Regions from separate parts of the Pseudoalteromonas sp. P1-30 genome, predicted to be linked through region 1. Evidence: predicted binding sites of a transcription regulator. Region 1 holds the regulator's gene; the other holds the start of a gene.
The links. The regulator FliA, encoded in region 1, starts transcription of late flagellar genes. The targets are predictions, from matches to a motif close to CTAAAGNTNNNNNNNNNNNNGCCGATA.

Region 1 (14,326 bases):
GCTGGTGGTTATTCAGCAAATGTTGATAGGTGTTGCGATAGGGTTTGCCTCTACGCTAATGCTAAATACTTTTGTGCTTGCTGGGCAAATACTGGCAATGCAAACCGGTTTGGGCTTTGCCTCTGTTATAGACCCTTCAAATGGTGCGAGCGTGCCTGCAGTTGGCCAGTTTTACTTAATTTTAGCGACCTTGTTATTTTTTGTTTTTAATGGCCATTTAATGATGATTCAAATGGTGGTGCATAGTTTTTCGGTGTTGCCTATAAATGGCCAGTGGTGGGCTGTTGATCATTACTGGGACATAGTAACGTGGGGCAGCTGGATGTTTACCACTGCATTGGTATTGGCTTTAGCCCCTCTAACGGCCATGCTCATTATTAATATTTCATTTGGTATTATGACCCGCGCAGCACCGCAATTAAACATTTTCTCAATAGGTTTTCCGTTTACATTAGTTGCCGGTTTAATGATTATTTGGGCCACCTTGGGTAATTTTGTGACCCAATTTGAGTTTCAGTGGTTAAAAATGATTGAGCTAATGTGTAGCCTTGTTGGCTGTACGGAGTAGGAGGGGCAATGGCTGAAGATTCAGGACAAGAAAAAACAGAAGAACCCACCTCCAAAAAGCTCGAAGATGCTAAAAAGAAAGGCCAAATAGCACGCTCAAAAGAACTAGGTACTATGTTTGTACTTATTTTTTCTGCAATTTCGTTGCTGTTGTATGGGCCCGAAATAGGCAAAGGCTTATACAATATTATGGGCAGGATGCTGTCTTTAAATCGCAGTGAAACCTACGACACCACTAAAATGTTTGCGGTGTGGAGTGAGGTGGCCAGTGCGTTACTGTTTCCTATGGCGATGTTTGTTTTAATTATTGTTATTGCGGCATTTATAGGAAATACCTTACTCGGCGGCTTTAATTTTAGTTGGGAAGCCGCGGCACCTAAACCCAGTAAAATGTCGCCAATGAAGGGCTTTAAACGCATGTTTGGCCCACAAGCAGCGATAGAGCTTGTAAAATCTATATTGAAGTTTGCGCTGGTGGCTATTTTTGCGGTGTTTTTGATTCAAACTTTTTTTGATGAAATTTTGCATTTAAGTATTGAAAGCGCACCTAGTAATATAATTCATGCCCTTGAAATACTCTCGTGGATGTTTTTAGGGTTGTCGTGCACTTTGGTGATTATTGCCGCAATAGATGCGCCTTATCAGAGTTATAACCACAACAAACAACTTAAAATGACAATGCAGGAGATCAAAGACGAGTACAAAAACTCAGAGGGTGATCCGCAAATTAAAGCGCGAATAAGGCAAACACAAAGGCAAATGTCGCAGCGAAGAATGATGCAAGATGTCCCCGATGCCGACGTAATTGTAACCAATCCTACTCACTATTCTGTGGCGCTAAAATACGATACTGAGCGAGCAGGTGCACCGATTGTACTTGCCAAAGGGATAGATGAAATGGCTATGCAAATTCGTAAAATAGCCAAAGGTAACGAAGTACCGATTGTAGAATCTCCTATGCTTACGCGGGCGCTTTATCATACCGCCGAAATAGGCCAACAGATCCCAGATCAGCTATTTACCGCTGTCGCACAAGTTTTAGCCTATGTATTTCAGCTTAAACGGTTTAAAAAAGGGCGTGGTAAACGACCTATTCCGCTTAAGTCTAAACTGCCCATACCTGATGACTTCAAATACGATTAGAGTGTGTTGAGCTAACCACACTTTATAAATATCAACACGGGGCTGCAAATTCAAACCATAAAGCCCATACGCTCTTGTCTCTCACTTGCTTTAAATTTTGCATCAATACTCAATGAATCTATTGCTGACTCTATACTTGGAATAGTTATTGCAATTTCAGGCTAGTGTCAATTTATTGAATTGTAGAGTTATGGATTTTAAAGCGGTATTACAACAACTTAACAAAGATAAAAAAGAGTATGCCAAAGGTGTTGGCACACCGCTATTAGTACTTGCAGCGCTGGGTATGGTTATTTTACCGCTGCCGCCATTTCTTCTTGATATATTATTTTCATTTAATATTGCCCTTGCCTTAGTTGTTTTACTGGTGACTGTTTACACCATGAAACCCCTCGAATTTGGTATGTTTCCGGCGGTATTGTTAATCGCTACAATTATGCGTTTAGCCCTAAATGTTGCCAGTACACGCGTGGTGCTCCTTGAGGGTCACAACGGGGGCGATGCGGCTGGTAAGGTAATTGAAGCGTTTGGCTCAGTGGTTATTGGCGGAAACTACGCGGTAGGTTTAGTGGTGTTTTTAATTCTGATCATCATAAACTTTGTAGTAATAACCAAAGGTGCAGGGCGTATTTCTGAAGTATCGGCTCGTTTTACGTTAGACGCTATGCCGGGTAAGCAAATGGCGATTGATGCCGACTTAAACGCTGGCTTTATTAGTGCAGAGCAAGCACGTGAGCGCCGCAGTGAAGTAACCCGCGAAGCCGACTTTTACGGCTCTATGGATGGGGCGAGTAAGTTTGTAAAAGGCGATGCCATTGCCGGTATCGTGATATTAATTATTAATATTGTTGGCGGCTTATTTGTGGGCATGATCCAACACGACTTGAGCTTTAGCCGCGCAATGGAAGTATATACTTTACTTACCATTGGTGACGGCCTTGTGGCGCAGCTTCCTTCATTACTGCTCTCTATTGGTACTGCTATTGTTGTTACTCGCCAAAACGAATCACATAACATGGGTGAGCAATTTAAAGCCCAATTAGGTAACGAAAAATCATTATTTATCGCCTCAGGTATTTTAATCATTATGGGGTTGGTTCCGGGTATGCCTCATATTGCTTTTTTAAGTTTAGGCGCACTACTTGGCTACTTAGCTTACTTTACTCAGCAGCAAAAATTAAAAGCCGCTGCTCTAGCAGCCCAAGAGGCTGAAAGTGGTGCCGTTGCCGGTACTGGCGTTGCAAACAAGCAAGAGCAAAAAGAGCTTGGATGGGACGATGTACAACAAATTGACGTTATTGGCTTAGAAGTTGGCTACAGGCTTATTCCGCTTGTTGACCAATCTCAAGGTGGTGAGCTGCTCAACCGAATTAAAGGGGTGCGTAAAAAGCTATCTCAGGAGCTTGGCTTTTTAGTACCGCCTGTACATATTCGCGATAACTTAGAGTTAGACCCTAATGCGTACCGTATTACCATGATGGGGGTTTCAAGTGGTGAAGGCGAACTCAAACATGGCGATGAACTGGCCATAAACCCTGGGCAAGTATTTGGTCCTATTAAAGGGGTTGAAACCAAAGACCCAGCATTTGGCCTAGATGCGGTATGGATAAAGCCTGATCAAAAAGACGAAGCACAGTCACTAGGTTACACCGTGGTCGACTCAGCCACTGTGGTAGCCACCCACATTAGCCAGTTATTAACTAACAGTGCCGCATTATTGCTAGGGCATGAGGAGGTTCAAAACCTGCTTGATATGTTAGCTAAAAGCCATCCACGTTTAGTAGAAGGGTTAGTGCCAGAAGTACTACCACTGACAACCGTTGTAAAAGTACTGCAAAATTTATTAAACGAAGGGGTGGCTATTCGTGATATGCGCTCTATTGTTCAAACCCTTGTAGAGTACGGCCCACGTAGTCAAGATGCCGATGTTTTAACAGCTGCAGTGCGTATTTCGCTGCGCCGTTTAATAGTTCAAGACGCTGTGGGAATGTCATCAGAAATCCCTGTCATAACCTTGGCGCCTGAGTTGGAACAGATGTTGCATCAGTCATTACAAAATGCAGGCGACGAAGGTGCCGGAATAGAACCAAGCCTTGCTGAGCGACTTCAAACATCATTAAACGAAGCGCATCAGAATCAAGAAATGGCCGGAGAACCTTCAATATTGCTAACGTCAGGAATGTTACGCACTGTGTTATCTCGCTTTGTTAAGTACACCATACCGGGTTTAAGGGTGATGTCTTATCAAGAGGTACCAGATGAAAGACAGATCAAGATTGTCAGCTCAGTAGGCCAACAATAAAGATTTTAACAGGGGTTGAACCATGAAGATTAAACGTTTTTTTGCCAAAGATATGCGCACCGCACTGAAAGAAGTTAAAGATGAGCTAGGTGTTGATGCCGTTATTATGTCGAACAAAAAACTCGCTAATGGTGTAGAAATTGTTGCCGCAGTAGATTACGACAAAGCAGCCCCTAAAGCCGCAGCACAACCACAGGCAGCGCCTGCTTCGCAAAGAGCCGTGCAACAGCCTACTCATAACTTTGTAAAGCCAGAGCCTAAGCGTGCGCAACCTGAGCCACAAGCAAAAGTAGCAGATAGCTTACAAGCTTTATTAGAGCGCCAGTCGCCACGCCCTCGCTCTCCTGAGCTAGCCTCTATGTTTTCGCAATCAGGTATTGATACGTCTGAGCATTACCAAGAGCCAGCACAGCCACGTACGACAAATATGTTTGCACGCGAAAATGAAGCGCCAAAACGCATGCAAACCCAAGCAGACAGCCTAGGCTTTGATGACTTAGATCAAGACTTTGACGAGTTAGATGCGCCGGTTGCACCGCGTAGTCAAGCTAATAACAACGAAAGCGCCCAAATGAGCGCGATGCGTGATGAAATGAACGCAATTCGCCAGTTATTAGAACACCAAGTATCGGGTTTAATGCAGCAAGATATGGCACGTCGCGACCCTACACGTGCATGCATGATTGACCGTTTAGTTGGCATGGGAATAGATAAAGACGTTGCAGAGCAAATGGCGTGTTTTATTCCAGATGACGTATCGCGTCAGCAAGGTTGGAAAGCATTATTGCAAATGGTTGAAGATCAAATGCAAACCACCAATAACGAAATTCTTCGCCAAGGAGGTGTGTACGCCCTTGTTGGGCCTACTGGTGTAGGTAAAACAACCACAGTAGCTAAACTTGCCGCATTAGGCGCACAAAAGTATGGCGCCGACAAAGTTGCCCTAATCACCACTGATACATACAGAATTGGTGCTTATGAGCAGCTTGCAACATATGGTCGTATTATTGGTTGTGGTGTTAAACAAGTAAAAGATGCCAATGAATTAGCTGAAGTTTTATATCATTTACGCAATAAGCGTCTAGTATTAATTGATACAGCGGGTATGAGCCAACGTGATTTACGCCTTACAGAGCAATTAAATACGTTAATGCGCAACCAGCGAGTAGATATACGTAGTTATTTAGTATTAAGTGCCACAGCACAAATAAATGTACTGCAAGAAACCGTAAGACATTTTAAAAAGGTTCAGCTAAGCGGTTGTATTTTCACTAAGTTAGATGAATCATTAAGTTTAGGTGAGATTATTAGTATAGCGATTCAAAATCGCCTTCCAATAGGGTATCTTACTAATGGTCAGCGTGTACCAGAAGATATTCGCGTTGCAAATGCTGAAAAACTAGTAAAAAAAGCTGAGCAATTGTATTTAAAAAGAGCAAAAGCACAACATTCAAGGCACCAAGCAGTGGCGCCAAGCACAGTAGGGATGTATGATTAACACAGTATTAGATCAAGCAAGCGGCCTGCGCAAAATGAGTCAAAACAACAACAACGGCGTAAAAGTTATCGCTGTCACCGGCGGTAAAGGAGGGGTGGGTAAAACCAATGTCTCTTTAAATACTGCTATTGCTTTAGGGCAGCAGGGTAATCGTGTATTAGTATTAGATGCCGATTTAGGCCTAGCTAATTGTGATGTAATGCTAGGACTACGTGTTGAAAAAAACTTATCTCATGTCCTTTCAGGCGAGTGCGAACTTGACGAGATTTTAGTTGAAGGCCCAGGCGGTATTAAAATCGTGCCTGCTACATCAGGCTCGCAAAGTATGGTGGAGCTAACCCCATCTGAGCATGCTGGGTTAATTCGTGCCTTTAGTGAGCTTAATACCGAATTTGATATTTTAATTGTAGATACCGCCGCTGGTATTTCTGACATGGTGCTGAGTTTTTCTCGTGCAGCGCAAGATGTCATGGTGGTGGTGTGTGACGAGCCGACCTCTATTACTGATGCCTACGCGCTTATTAAAGTACTTAGCCGCGAACATGGCGTTTATAAATTTAAAATTGTTGCAAACATGGTGCGCAGTATGCGCGAGGGCCAAGAGCTTTTTGCAAAGCTCTCTAAAGTAACAGACCGCTTTTTAGATGTGTCTATGGAGCTTGTTGCGACTATTCCATATGATGAAAATATGCGTAAATCTACGCGTAAACAAAAAGTAATTGTCGATCTTTTCCCTAATTCACCAGCAGCAGTCGCGTTTAAAACATTAGCGACAAAAGCAGTAAAATGGCCTATACCTAATCAACCTTCAGGACATTTAGAGTTTTTCATTGAGAAGCTAGTAAACGGCTGATTATGACAACATCGGTGAAAAGAGCTATGGGATATCAATCAACACAAAATTTAAATGTGATTGTTGAAAAGCACGCGTCGCTTGTCAAAAAAGTGGCGTGCCATTTAATAGCTCGTCTTCCTCCTAGCGTTCAGCTTGATGACTTAATTCAATCGGGAATGATTGGCCTTATCGAGGCCTCAAAAAACTTTGACGCCAGTAAAGGGGCAAGCTTTGAAACGTTTGCTGGTATTCGTATTCGCGGCGCTATGCTTGATGAAATGCGCAGAGGGGATTGGGCACCACGTTCGGTGCACCGTAAAAGCCGATTAGTAGCCGAAACTATCACAGAATTAGAAAATAGCTTAAATAGAGAACCAAAAGATACTGAAGTAGCTGAAAAACTTGATATTTCGCTAGAAGAATACCATCATATTTTAAATGATGTTAATTCCAGTAAAGTGCTTGGTATAGAAGACCTAGGGGTAGATGAAGATGTTATTAGCCCTGCAGGTCAAGATTTAGCGCTAGACAAACCATTTAATAATGTTAAAAATGAACGGTTTAATAATTCATTGTTAGAGGCAATAAAGTCTTTACCAGAGCGAGATGCAATGGTGCTTTCTTTGTATTACAACGATGAAATGAATTTAAAAGAAATTGGGCATATACTCGATGTAAGTGAATCGCGTGTAAGTCAGATACATGGTCAGGCGATGATTAAGCTCAAAGCAAAAATCAATGACTGGATAAACTAGTAGTAAGTAAATTATAGGTTAAGACCTCACCGGAGGATGTTTTGGATAAAAACATGAAAATTCTTGTTGTTGATGATTTCTCTACAATGAGACGTATTATAAAAAATCTGTTGCGTGACCTAGGGTTCACGAATGTTCAAGAAGCTGACGATGGTTCTACAGCATTACCTATGTTGCAAAATCAGGTTTTTGACTTTGTTGTAACCGATTGGAACATGCCAGGCATGCAGGGTATTGACTTGCTAAGAGCCATTAGAGCTGACGAAAAATTAAAACATATTCCGGTTTTAATGGTGACGGCAGAAGCTAAAAAAGAACAAATAATAGCGGCAGCGCAAGCAGGTGTTAATGGCTATATTGTTAAGCCATTTACTGCTGGTACTTTGAAAACTAAATTAGAAAAAGTGTTTGAACGCTTAGGTTAATGAGAGGAGAGGCTTATGTCAGCACCAGCTGCGCCTCAAATTACTTTAGAACAAGCTCGTCAGCTCGTCGTTTTTTTAGAAAATGGTGAGCAAGATAAAGCAGATCAATTAATTTTAGATACTGCCTCTCAAGAGCAATCGCAGCTTTTTGCTGAAGTAGGTAAGTTAACACGCCAATTACACGAAGCCCTTAAAAGCTTTGAACTTGATACGCGTTTAACCGATTTAACCACTGATGCAATTCCGGATGCGAAAAAGCGCTTAAACTATGTCATGGAAATGACAGAAAATGCAGCTAATAAGACAATGGATGCGGTCGAAGCAAGCCTCCCTATTGCGCAGCAGCTAGCAGATGAAATTGCACATATTAAGCCTACTTGGGATAGGCTTATGAACCGCGAAATAGAGCTGGGCGAGTTTAAAACCTTATGCCACAGCATCGACAAGTTTATGAACAGCTCTCATCATAAAACCGATGAGTTGCAAACTTTAATGACTAATGTACTAATGGCGCAGGATTTTCAAGATTTAACCGGCCAGGTTATCCGCCGTGTAATTGAATTAGTCAGAGAAGTAGAAGAAAGTTTAATCCACCTTTTAACAGCATTTGCTGCACAAGATGACAGCATTGCTGAAAGTAAAGAACAACAAGAAACAGAAGAACAGGTTGCCGCACAAACATTAGCAGGTCCTGAAGGCCCTATTATTGATAAAGAGTCGCGAAATGATGTTGTATCTGACCAAGACGAGGTCGATGACCTATTATCAAGTTTGGGCTTCTAAGAGGAGAGTAACTGCATGAGCTTTGAAGTCGATGAAGATATTTTACAAGACTTTCTTGTAGAGGCCGGAGAAATCCTAGAGCTTTTATCTGAACAGTTAGTTGAGCTAGAAAATAACCCAGAAGATACTGAGTTACTAAATGCTATTTTTAGGGGCTTTCATACCGTAAAAGGGGGAGCAGGCTTTTTAGCTATGACTGAGCTTGTTGATGCCTGTCATGGTGCTGAAAACGTATTTGATCTCTTACGCCAAGGGGTTAGAACCGTTAATTCAGAATTAATGGATGTGATTTTACAAGCACTAGATACCATTAATGAAATGTTTGCCACTATTCAAAACCGCGAACAGCCAGACCCAGCAGACCCTCAATTATTAGAAACCCTTCATAAACTTGGCCAACCGCCTACGGATGACGAGCTTACTGAAACAACCCCCGAAGTTGTTGAACAAGAACCCGGAGCTCCCGTTAGCGCAACAGATGATGAAGACCCATTTGCATTTGATGAACTATTTGATGTGGCAGGTTCAAGCCCTTCAGCAGATAGCACGCAAATTGACGAAATTACAGAAGATGAATTTGAAAGCTTACTCGATGAGTTACACGGCAAAGGCCAAAGCCCGGTGTCGCAACCAAGTGCAAGTGCAGAGCCAGATTCAAGTTCAGATATTACCGATGATGAATTTGACAGTTTATTAGATGAATTACACGGTGTAGGTAGTTTTGGTCCAGTTGCAGGAGATACTTCAAGCAGTGAGCCAGAAGTAAAGCACACAGCACCACCAGCGGCTGTTACAAATGATAGCGGTGATGATGAAATCAGCGATGATGAATTTGAAGCACTGCTTGATGAACTGCATGGTAAAGGCGCCGCACCAGAATCAAAAGAAGCTGACACACCTGCACCGCAGCCACCTAAGGCTGCACCTGTAGCTCAAACGCCAGCAAAACCTACGCCAGAAAAGCCTACGCCAGCACCTGCAGCAAAACAAGCTCCGGCGGCTAAAGCCGCTGCGCCTACACCTAAAGTGGCTGAAAAACCAGCGAGTAGCGCTGCACCTAAAAAAGCTACGCCTCCACCTGCTGAAACCACAGTACGTGTTGATACAAAGCGTTTAGATCAAATAATGAATATGGTTGGCGAGTTGGTATTAGTACGAAATAGGTTGGTCAGTTTAGCGACCAATACAGACAGTGAAGCGATGGGTAAGGCGATATCAAATCTTGATGTGGTTACTGCTGATATTCAAGGTGCAGTAATGCAAACGCGAATGCAGCCTATCAAAAAAGTGTTTGGCCGATTCCCTCGCGTAGTACGTGACTTAGCCCGTAGCTTAAATAAAGAAATTGATTTACAGCTTGTAGGTGAAGAAACCGATTTAGATAAAAACTTAGTTGAGGCACTGGCCGACCCGTTGGTGCATTTAGTACGAAACTCAGTTGACCATGGTATTGAGATGCCAGCAGCGCGTGAAGCTGCGGGTAAGCCTAGAACCGGTAACGTTACATTATCGGCTTCGCAAGAAGGCGACCATATTTTGTTAACCATTAAAGATGATGGTGCAGGTATGGATGCGGAAAAACTGAAAAAAATAGCGATCAGTAAAGGCGTTATTGACCATGATCAGGCAAGTCGCTTATCAGATACAGAAGCGTATAACTTAATATTTGCACCAGGCTTTTCGACCAAAGAAGAGATATCTGATATTTCTGGCCGTGGCGTAGGCATGGATGTAGTAAAAACTAAAATTACGCAGCTTAATGGCTCTGTGAGTATACAGTCAGAGTTGGGCGTAGGGACTATTTTAGAAATAAAAGTACCATTAACACTGGCTATTTTACCTACGCTGATGGTTATTGTTGGTGAGCAAACGTTTGCGTTACCACTTGCTGGTGTGAGTGAAATATTCCACTTAGATTTAACCAAAACCAATGTTGTAGATGGTCAGCTTACAATTATTGTTCGTAAAAAAGCGATACCGCTATTTTACTTAGAGCATTGGCTAGTTAAAGGTGCTGATTGTTCTCAGCGAAAAGCGCAAGGTCATGTGGTAATTGTACAAATAGGTACTCAGCAAGTTGGCTTTGTGGTTGATTCATTAATTGGCCAAGAAGAAGTTGTTATTAAGCCTCTTGATGCGTTATTACAAGGTACGCCAGGAATGGCTGGTGCAACAATTACATCTGACGGTGGTATTGCGCTGATTCTGGATGTACCTAATATGCTTAAGCATTACGCAGGATAAAATGTAGGCATACCTGTGTATGCCTACACATAAATTTAATAAGAGAGCGCAATGGCCGTAAAAGTTTTAGTTGTTGACGATTCCAGTTTTTTTCGCCGTCGAGTAAGCGAAATCCTTGAACAAGACAGCGGTATCGAAGTAATAGGTTTTGCTGTTAACGGTAGAGAAGCCGTAGAAAAAACAGCGCAGTTACGTCCAGATATGATCACCATGGATGTAGAAATGCCTGTGCTTGATGGTATTAGCGCAGTAAAAGAAATTATGGCGAGTAACCCAACGCCAATACTTATGTTTTCTTCATTAACCCGCGACGGTGCAACCGCAACTTTAGATGCACTTGATGCCGGAGCTATGGACTTTTTACCGAAAAAGTTTGAAGACATTGCACGAAATAACGAAGATGCAATCAAGTTATTACAAGCCAAAGTGAAGGAAATTGGTCGCAGGCGTGCTCCACGCCCTGTTAGGCCATTAACATCAAGTAAGACAACTGCTCCACCTGCAAGCAAACTTGCCACAACAAGCTCATCGCTTAAACAACCTGATAGAAGCTTTCAACGTGCTGCCCCAGTGCAGACAAGAACTACACCCAGTATGCCCACGCGTGCCAGCGGTAAACACTATCAAATAGTGGCTATTGGCACTTCAACTGGCGGGCCAGTTGCTTTACAAACCATATTAACCCAATTACCTGCTAACTTTGCACACCCTATTTTGTTAATTCAGCACATGCCGGCAGCATTTACGCCTGCGTTTGCGGCACGTTTAAATAGCCTTTGCAAAATACGCGTTAAAGAAGCGCAACAAGGTGACAGGCTAGAAGCCGGCACAGCCTACTTAGCACCTGGTGGACAGCAAATGATGGTAGAGGGGCGAAGTGGTAACAAAACGTTGCGTGTATTTGAAGATAATAGTGAACGAATAAGCTACAAACCAAGCGTTGATGTTACTTTTGCAAGTGTTGCTAAAAGCTACCAAGGAGACGTACTTGCTATTGTTTTAACCGGCATGGGCGCTGATGGACGTGATGGCGCGCGAATGCTTAAGCAATCTGGCGCAACCATTTGGGCGCAAGATGAAAAAAGCTGTGTGGTATACGGTATGCCTCAAGCTATTGCCAACGCTGGGCTTGCCTCTGAGCATTTAGCGTTAAACGACGTAGCAGCAAGAATAAAAAGAGAGACTGGTTGTGGATAAGCTCTCTGTTTTAGGGTTAATCATTGCGCTGGGCGCTATAGCGATTGGTTACTCTTTAGAGGGTGGCGTTGTCACGGCGTTATTTAATGGCCCTGCACTTATTATTGTACTTGGCGGCACCTTAGGGGCTGTTATGTTGCAAACGGCCACAAGCACCTTTAAAAAAACGCTAAGCATGAGCCATTGGGTGTTTTTTTCACCTCAATACAATATTGAGCAAGCCATAGAGCAAATTAAAACGTGGTCGCATAAAGCTCGCCAGGAAGGGTACTTAGCGCTTGAAAAAGAGGCACTTAGTCACCCAGATCCTTATGCAGCAAAAGGGCTTAGTTTACTAGTAGATGGGTGTTCGGAGCAAAAGCTACGCGACACCTTAGAAATAGATTTAATGCTTGAACGAGACCGCTTACTTGAAGCAAGTAAAGTGTACGAAGCCATGGGCGGATATAGCCCAACTATAGGTATTTTAGGGGCTGTACTTGGTCTTATTCAAGCAATGTCATTTATTACCGACCCTCAAAAGCTAGGCGCAGGGGTCGCCACCGCATTTATTGCAACAATATATGGGGTGGGTTTAGCTAACTTATTATTTTTACCTATGGCCAATAAGCTTAAGCAGCGAGTAGAGCAAAAAATGCTTTACCATGAAATGATGGCCGAAGGGGTGATTGCTATAAGCCTTGGCGAAAGTCCTATTAACATAGAATTAAAGCTTGAAGCTTATCGCACAGAGCGCCCTAATGTCGTGGTAGAGTAACTTTTATGTTACGCCGGCGCTTACGTCAATCAGCTGAAAAAAATCAACATACAGAACGTTGGTTAGTCTCTTATGCTGATTATATGACCATTATGTTTGCCTTTTTTGTGGTTATGTATGCCATTGCCATAAATAAAGAAGAAAGCTTTCAAATCCTCTCAGACTCCCTAGAACAGGTTTTTGACAAATCAGCAAGGCAGCAATCGCAACAAGGTGAGGGCGTGACAGGCGAAGGGCTACTTACTGACCGTGTTACCCCAGAGCAAGAGTTATTGTACGGTGAGAGCATTCAAAAACAGGAGTCTGGCCCAGAGCTGCTAGATGGACATAGTGATACCAGCAATATAAAACAAAAACATTTAGGTAAACCACTCGATAGTCTGTTAACTAAATTACATTCAGCACTTATTGATGAAATTCGTGATGGAGAAGCAAGTTTAGAGCTCAACCAAGATTGGCTTATTATTGAGCTAAGTTCAGGAATGCTGTTCTCAAGTGGTAGCTCTGTGGCCCACGCGCGAGCTAAGCAAGTCGTAAAAATTGTAAAAGATATTATTGCCCCAGTAGATAACTACATAAGGGTAAGAGGTTACACAGATAACGAAAGTATTCGCAATGAAATGTTTCGCTCTAACTGGGAGTTGTCAGTTGCACGGGCGACCTCTATTTTAGTTGAATTAGAAACGTTAGGAATTAACCCAGCGCGAATGGCAATCGAGGGGTATGGGCAATACTCACCTTTTGCCGATAACGACACCGCAGCGGGTCGAGCAGAGAATCGTAAAGTTGTTATTGCGCTTTCTAAGTATGGCTTAGTACAACAAACCACCGAAAATGAAGCTGAGCCTGATGAGCAAGTGCAACAAGCTGCGCCTGAGCCAGAGGTCGAACTTCCCTCTGATGATAACTCTATTAAAATAATTCGTTTACCTCATGGTGGCATCAGAATCACCACGCGCAATGAACAGTAATTAGGACTTAATGTGAAGATTTGGACAGTAGCAAATCAAAAGGGCGGTGTAGGTAAAACCACAACGGCTGTCAGTCTTGCTGGTATTTTGGCCTTGCAAGGTAAACGCGTATTACTCATTGATACCGACCCTCACGCCTCACTAACGTACTATTTTGGTATTGATTCTGAAGATTTAGAAGTCAGTGTGTACGATATTTTTGCCCGCGGCACCTCAATGCAAAGTGAAGAAGTACTTCAAGCATTGTGCCCCTCTACCATGGAAAACCTGGATATATTGCCCGCGACGATGGCTATAGCAACCCTCGATAGAAGCATGGGCAATAAAACGGGAATGGGCTTAATTTTAAAAAAAACACTTGCAAAAATTAGTGAACATTACGATTATGCGCTGCTTGATTGCCCGCCCGTTTTAGGTGTTTTAATGGTGAACGCATTAGCCGCCAGCGAACGTATTTTAGTGCCTGTGCAAACTGAGTTTTTGGCGCTCAAAGGGCTTGATAGAATGATGCGCACTATGGAATTAATGCAAAGCTCTCAAGCGAAACAGTACCAATATACTATAATCCCTACTATGTATGATAAGCGCACTAAAGCGTCGCTTGAAGCCTACAAAACGTTACAAAATACATATAAAGATAAAGTATGGCCAGGGGTGATCCCCGTTGATACAAAGTTTAGAGATGCAAGCCTTGCACAAAAGGTACCCATAGAGTTTTGCCCACGTTCGCGTGGGGTTTACGCTTATAAAGCGTTATTAGATTATTTAATTGGACAAGGTTAATGAATGAGTAAGCAATTATTTGCTAATGAAAAAGTAATGACTCAATACTTAGGGGCGCTATTATGC
Region 2 (3,929 bases), on a different contig from region 1:
GTTTGAGTGTATCTAGCTGCTGAGTGAAAAATAACTGCTCTGCCAATGCCACCAGCTCAACACTGCTATATAAACTCACTGTTACGTTGCTGGCATGCTCTTTTATTAATGTATGAGTATAGGGGCTTGCAACTGTGGCGGGGGTTGCCAATAAGCCGATGTGCTTTGTGCGAGTTACTTCAGCAGCAGGCTTTATTGCTGGCACTACGCCTACAATAGGTATTGATGTAATTTTGCGTACTTCACTCAAGGCTGATGTAGAGGCTGTATTGCAGGCTATAACAATAAGGTCGACATTAAGCGCGTTTTGCTCAATAAAATAAATGAGTGAGCATAAACGCCCTATAATAGTTTGCTGGGTTTGCGCGCCATAAGGGAGTAACGAATTATCCATAAAGTAGCTGTACTGTGCATCTGGAATACGCTTTTGAATATGCTCAAGCACGGTGGTGCCACCTATACCTGAATCAAATACCATTATGTGGGCTGACAAACTTTGGTTCCTACTGTTTATTAAGAACGGCAGTTTGCCATGAGATATTTATAAAAGAAAGTAGTTTAGCTTTGCTCAGACTTTAGCGCGTCGAGTGCATCGCCCGCTGAATTTAATTGGTTTAGGTTTTCAAACATTGCCTGTGTGTAATCAACTAGCTGATCGACCGCTGCTTGATCTTGGTTTAGCCACTCTATAATACCGGCAAGCTGATCTTGTAGGCCTAGTTGCGATGCTTTATCAAATGCATTTTTTAGATCGTCATTAAAAGGTGCGATCGCATCGACTACCTCTTTTGTTGGGTTTGGCTGATATTGCTCATAACTTTTAACGGTAGCGACTGTTTTTGTTTGTCGAAGGTCCATTGAAAATGCAACAAGTTGCTCACTGCCTAAGCTCAGTTCTTGTGCTTTTTCAAATGCTTCATCCAAATCACCGCTAAAGAATGTTTTACTTACACCTTGTAGCTCTTCCATCATGGCGTTAATGGCATCTTGCTCTTGCTCGTTTAAATCACCATTAACCGACATTGAAAAAGACAGCTCTCGAGATTGCGACGATGAGCTGGCAAACGATTCGCTGTTATTGCTTTGTTGATACCCGCTCGCTGTTTGAGACTCATATGCATCAGCAAAGCTAATACTGACCTCATCACCTTCGGCCGTTGTAAACTTATACTCGGCATTGCTGCTCATACTTACATATTGTGCTTGGCTTACGCTAACACTGGCCGCTTGTGGGTTAAATAGGGTTTGCTCAAACTCATCAAGCCCCTCAAAAATGCCTTCTTTTGACTTGTCGATGCCCTCTTGCATTTCTTCGTTAAATACACCGGTGCCTTTTAGCTCATCAACCGCTTCGTCTATACCGGTTTGAACACCTGTGCGCGCATCATCTAACATATTTTTTAATTTATCGTCATCGGCACCATTGGCTTTGGCTTTATTAACTGCGCCAGATACAAAGTCGAGTACATTTTTTACTATTTCATCAAAATCGAATAAAGGTTTATCGGCTTGTTTTTGCTCAACAGGTAAACCTAGTTGCTCTGCCATTTTGTCGCCAAGCACTTTTGCAGCAAGTTCTCTGCCTCGCTGTAATGAACTTTCTTGCGGAGATTGGATAGTTGGCTGCTGTAGCGCCTCTTTATTACTGAATTTGTTTACGTTGTTGTTTGGCGTATAGCCATAATTACCGATTTTCATGATCCACCTCCGTTACGTACTTAGCTTATTATCGGCTAATAGTGACAAAACTAAAGTGCATGTTTAAAAAAACAGCAACTTTATTATCAGCAAAACTAGACAAATACTGCTCGCTCCCTACAATAGCGCCGATAAATAGATCTCATAGATAAGGTAGTAGCATTAATGGCAGTGATTAAAATAGATACCACACAGTACGATACGCAGCTAAATGAAAAAGAGCAGCGTATTACGTCGCAATTTAAGCGATTTGGTGTGCAAGCGTTAGAGGTGTTTAGCTCAGAGCCAATTAACTACCGCCAACGTGCTGAATTTAGAGTATGGCACGATGGGGATGATCTATTTCATATTATGTTTGATCAGGCCACGAAAGAAAAAATTCGCGTCGACACCTTTGACCCTGCCGCGCCATTAGTTGGTGAAGTTATGCAGGTGATGATTGATAATTTAAAGTCGTGTGAAGTATTACGCCGTAAGCTGTTTCAAATCGATTATTTATCGTCATTAAGTGGCGAGATTTTAGTAAGCTTGCTTTATCACAAACCACTCGATGATCAGTGGCTAACTGAAATAAAAGCCCTGAAAGAAAAACTGAGCAGTAAATACAATATTGACTTTATTGGTCGTGCGCGCAAACAAAAAGAAGTACTAGGCAATGATTTTGTTACTGAGCGTTTAACCGTAAACGGCCAGGAGCTTATTTATCAACAAGTAGAAAATAGCTTTACGCAGCCTAATGCTAAAGTGAATATAAAAATGCTGGAGTGGGCACAAGACTTATGTAAACCACTGAGTAATGACCTGCTGGAGCTTTACTGTGGGAATGGTAATTTCTCTATTGCATTGGCGGGTTCGTTTAATCGCGTATTGGCTACTGAAATATCTAAGTCTTCTGTACATTCAGCGCAATACAACATTGCTAAAAATAAGGTAGATAACTTAGATATAATTCGTATGTCGAGTGAAGAGTTTACCCAGGCAATGAATGGCGAACGTACCTTTTCGCGTTTAGAGGGGATAGATTTAAAAAGTTACGATTGCCAAACTATTTTAGTCGACCCTCCACGCGCAGGTATGGATACCCTTACCTGTGACTTAGTAGCCAACTACGAGAACATTATTTATATATCGTGCAACCCAGAAACGCTTGAGCGCGATTTAGATCATTTAACCCGTACTCATAATGTTAAGCGCTTTGCGATATTTGATCAGTTCCCTTATACGCATCACATAGAATCGGGTGTTTTCTTACAAAGAAAATAGTGAGTTAAATTTAAATCACTTCCATAAAAAAAGCTCCTTACGGAGCTTTTTTTGTTTTAGCAAACCTTACTTGTTCGCTAAATAGTTAATTAATTTACTAATATCTTCTGGCGCGGTAATACCAGACTCACGGCCTAGATTTAATTTGTATTTACCATTTACGATAAAGGTTGGTACGCCACGTAGCGCGCCTTTTTCTTTAAAATAATTTTGGTCGCGCTTCATTTTAGAGCTTAATGTACGTACCGAGAAGCTTTTGTATAGTTTATCAAACTTATCGCCATCAACACCTTGCGCTACAAACACATCTTTTACATCTGCAAGCTCGTTAAATTTAGCGCGCTTAGTGTGAATGTGATTAAAAATAGCCGCAACAATTTTATCTTTTTGGGGAAGTACTTCCGCAGTGGCTAGCGCTTGGCTCATCATTTGTTGGTTTTCTGGATCGCGAACACCGACAAAATCAACATGGCTCTTTTTAAATTTAACGTCTTTGTCTAGCTTTGGCTTAAACTCACCAATTAACGCTTCCATGTTATTACAAGCAGGGCAATAAAATGAGAAAAACTCTTTTACTTCTGGCTTTTTAGTCGCGCGCTCTGCCACTACATCGTAATGTACGCCTTCTTCATAAGTGGCGGCTACACTGCTCGCAGCCACAGGCAGTAGTAATGCAAGTAAACCTGCTTTAACTAATTTGATCATTGTTATTGTTCTCCGAGATTAAAGTGTTAGTAAAAAAGCAACTAACTCATTCAGTTCTTGCTGGTTATTAATGGTGTTAATATTTATTTTATATTTATCGTTTACAATAAAGGTAGGCACACCGGTTAGCGCACCTAGTTTTGAATATTTGTTTTGTTTATCTTGCATGGCACGCTCAGCTGAAATAATTGGCATGCTGGCAATGTCTTGATCAAACGTTGCACTATCGATACCGTTAACTTCAAGCAACTTTTTAACGTCTT

Region 2: the regulator FliA is predicted to act here: its motif matches at 1,728-1,754, upstream of AN395_RS18750 (DUF5610 domain-containing protein).

Annotation. Positions count from the first base shown of each region.
Region 1 covers NZ_LKBC01000005.1:78,352-92,677, forward strand. The annotation lists gene fliR (flagellar biosynthetic protein FliR) at 1-568, shown strand, start outside; gene flhB (flagellar biosynthesis protein FlhB) at 577-1,710, shown strand; gene flhA (flagellar biosynthesis protein FlhA) at 1,901-4,012, shown strand; gene flhF (flagellar biosynthesis protein FlhF) at 4,035-5,510, shown strand; gene AN395_RS10750 (MinD/ParA family protein) at 5,503-6,363, shown strand; gene AN395_RS10755 (RNA polymerase sigma factor FliA) at 6,390-7,100, shown strand; gene cheY (chemotaxis response regulator CheY) at 7,142-7,525, shown strand; gene AN395_RS10765 (protein phosphatase CheZ) at 7,541-8,308, shown strand; gene AN395_RS10770 (chemotaxis protein CheA) at 8,324-10,552, shown strand; gene AN395_RS10775 (chemotaxis response regulator protein-glutamate methylesterase) at 10,604-11,749, shown strand; gene AN395_RS10780 (flagellar motor protein) at 11,742-12,506, shown strand; gene AN395_RS10785 (flagellar motor protein MotB) at 12,512-13,477, shown strand; gene AN395_RS10790 (ParA family protein) at 13,490-14,260, shown strand; gene AN395_RS10795 (chemotaxis protein CheW) at 14,264-14,326, shown strand, end outside.
Region 2 covers NZ_LKBC01000022.1:993-4,921, forward strand. The annotation lists gene murI (glutamate racemase) at 1-493, opposite strand, end outside; gene AN395_RS18750 (DUF5610 domain-containing protein) at 559-1,698, opposite strand; gene trmA (tRNA (uridine(54)-C5)-methyltransferase TrmA) at 1,864-2,961, shown strand; gene AN395_RS18760 (thiol:disulfide interchange protein DsbA/DsbL) at 3,028-3,666, opposite strand; gene AN395_RS18765 (thiol:disulfide interchange protein DsbA/DsbL) at 3,685-3,929, opposite strand, start outside.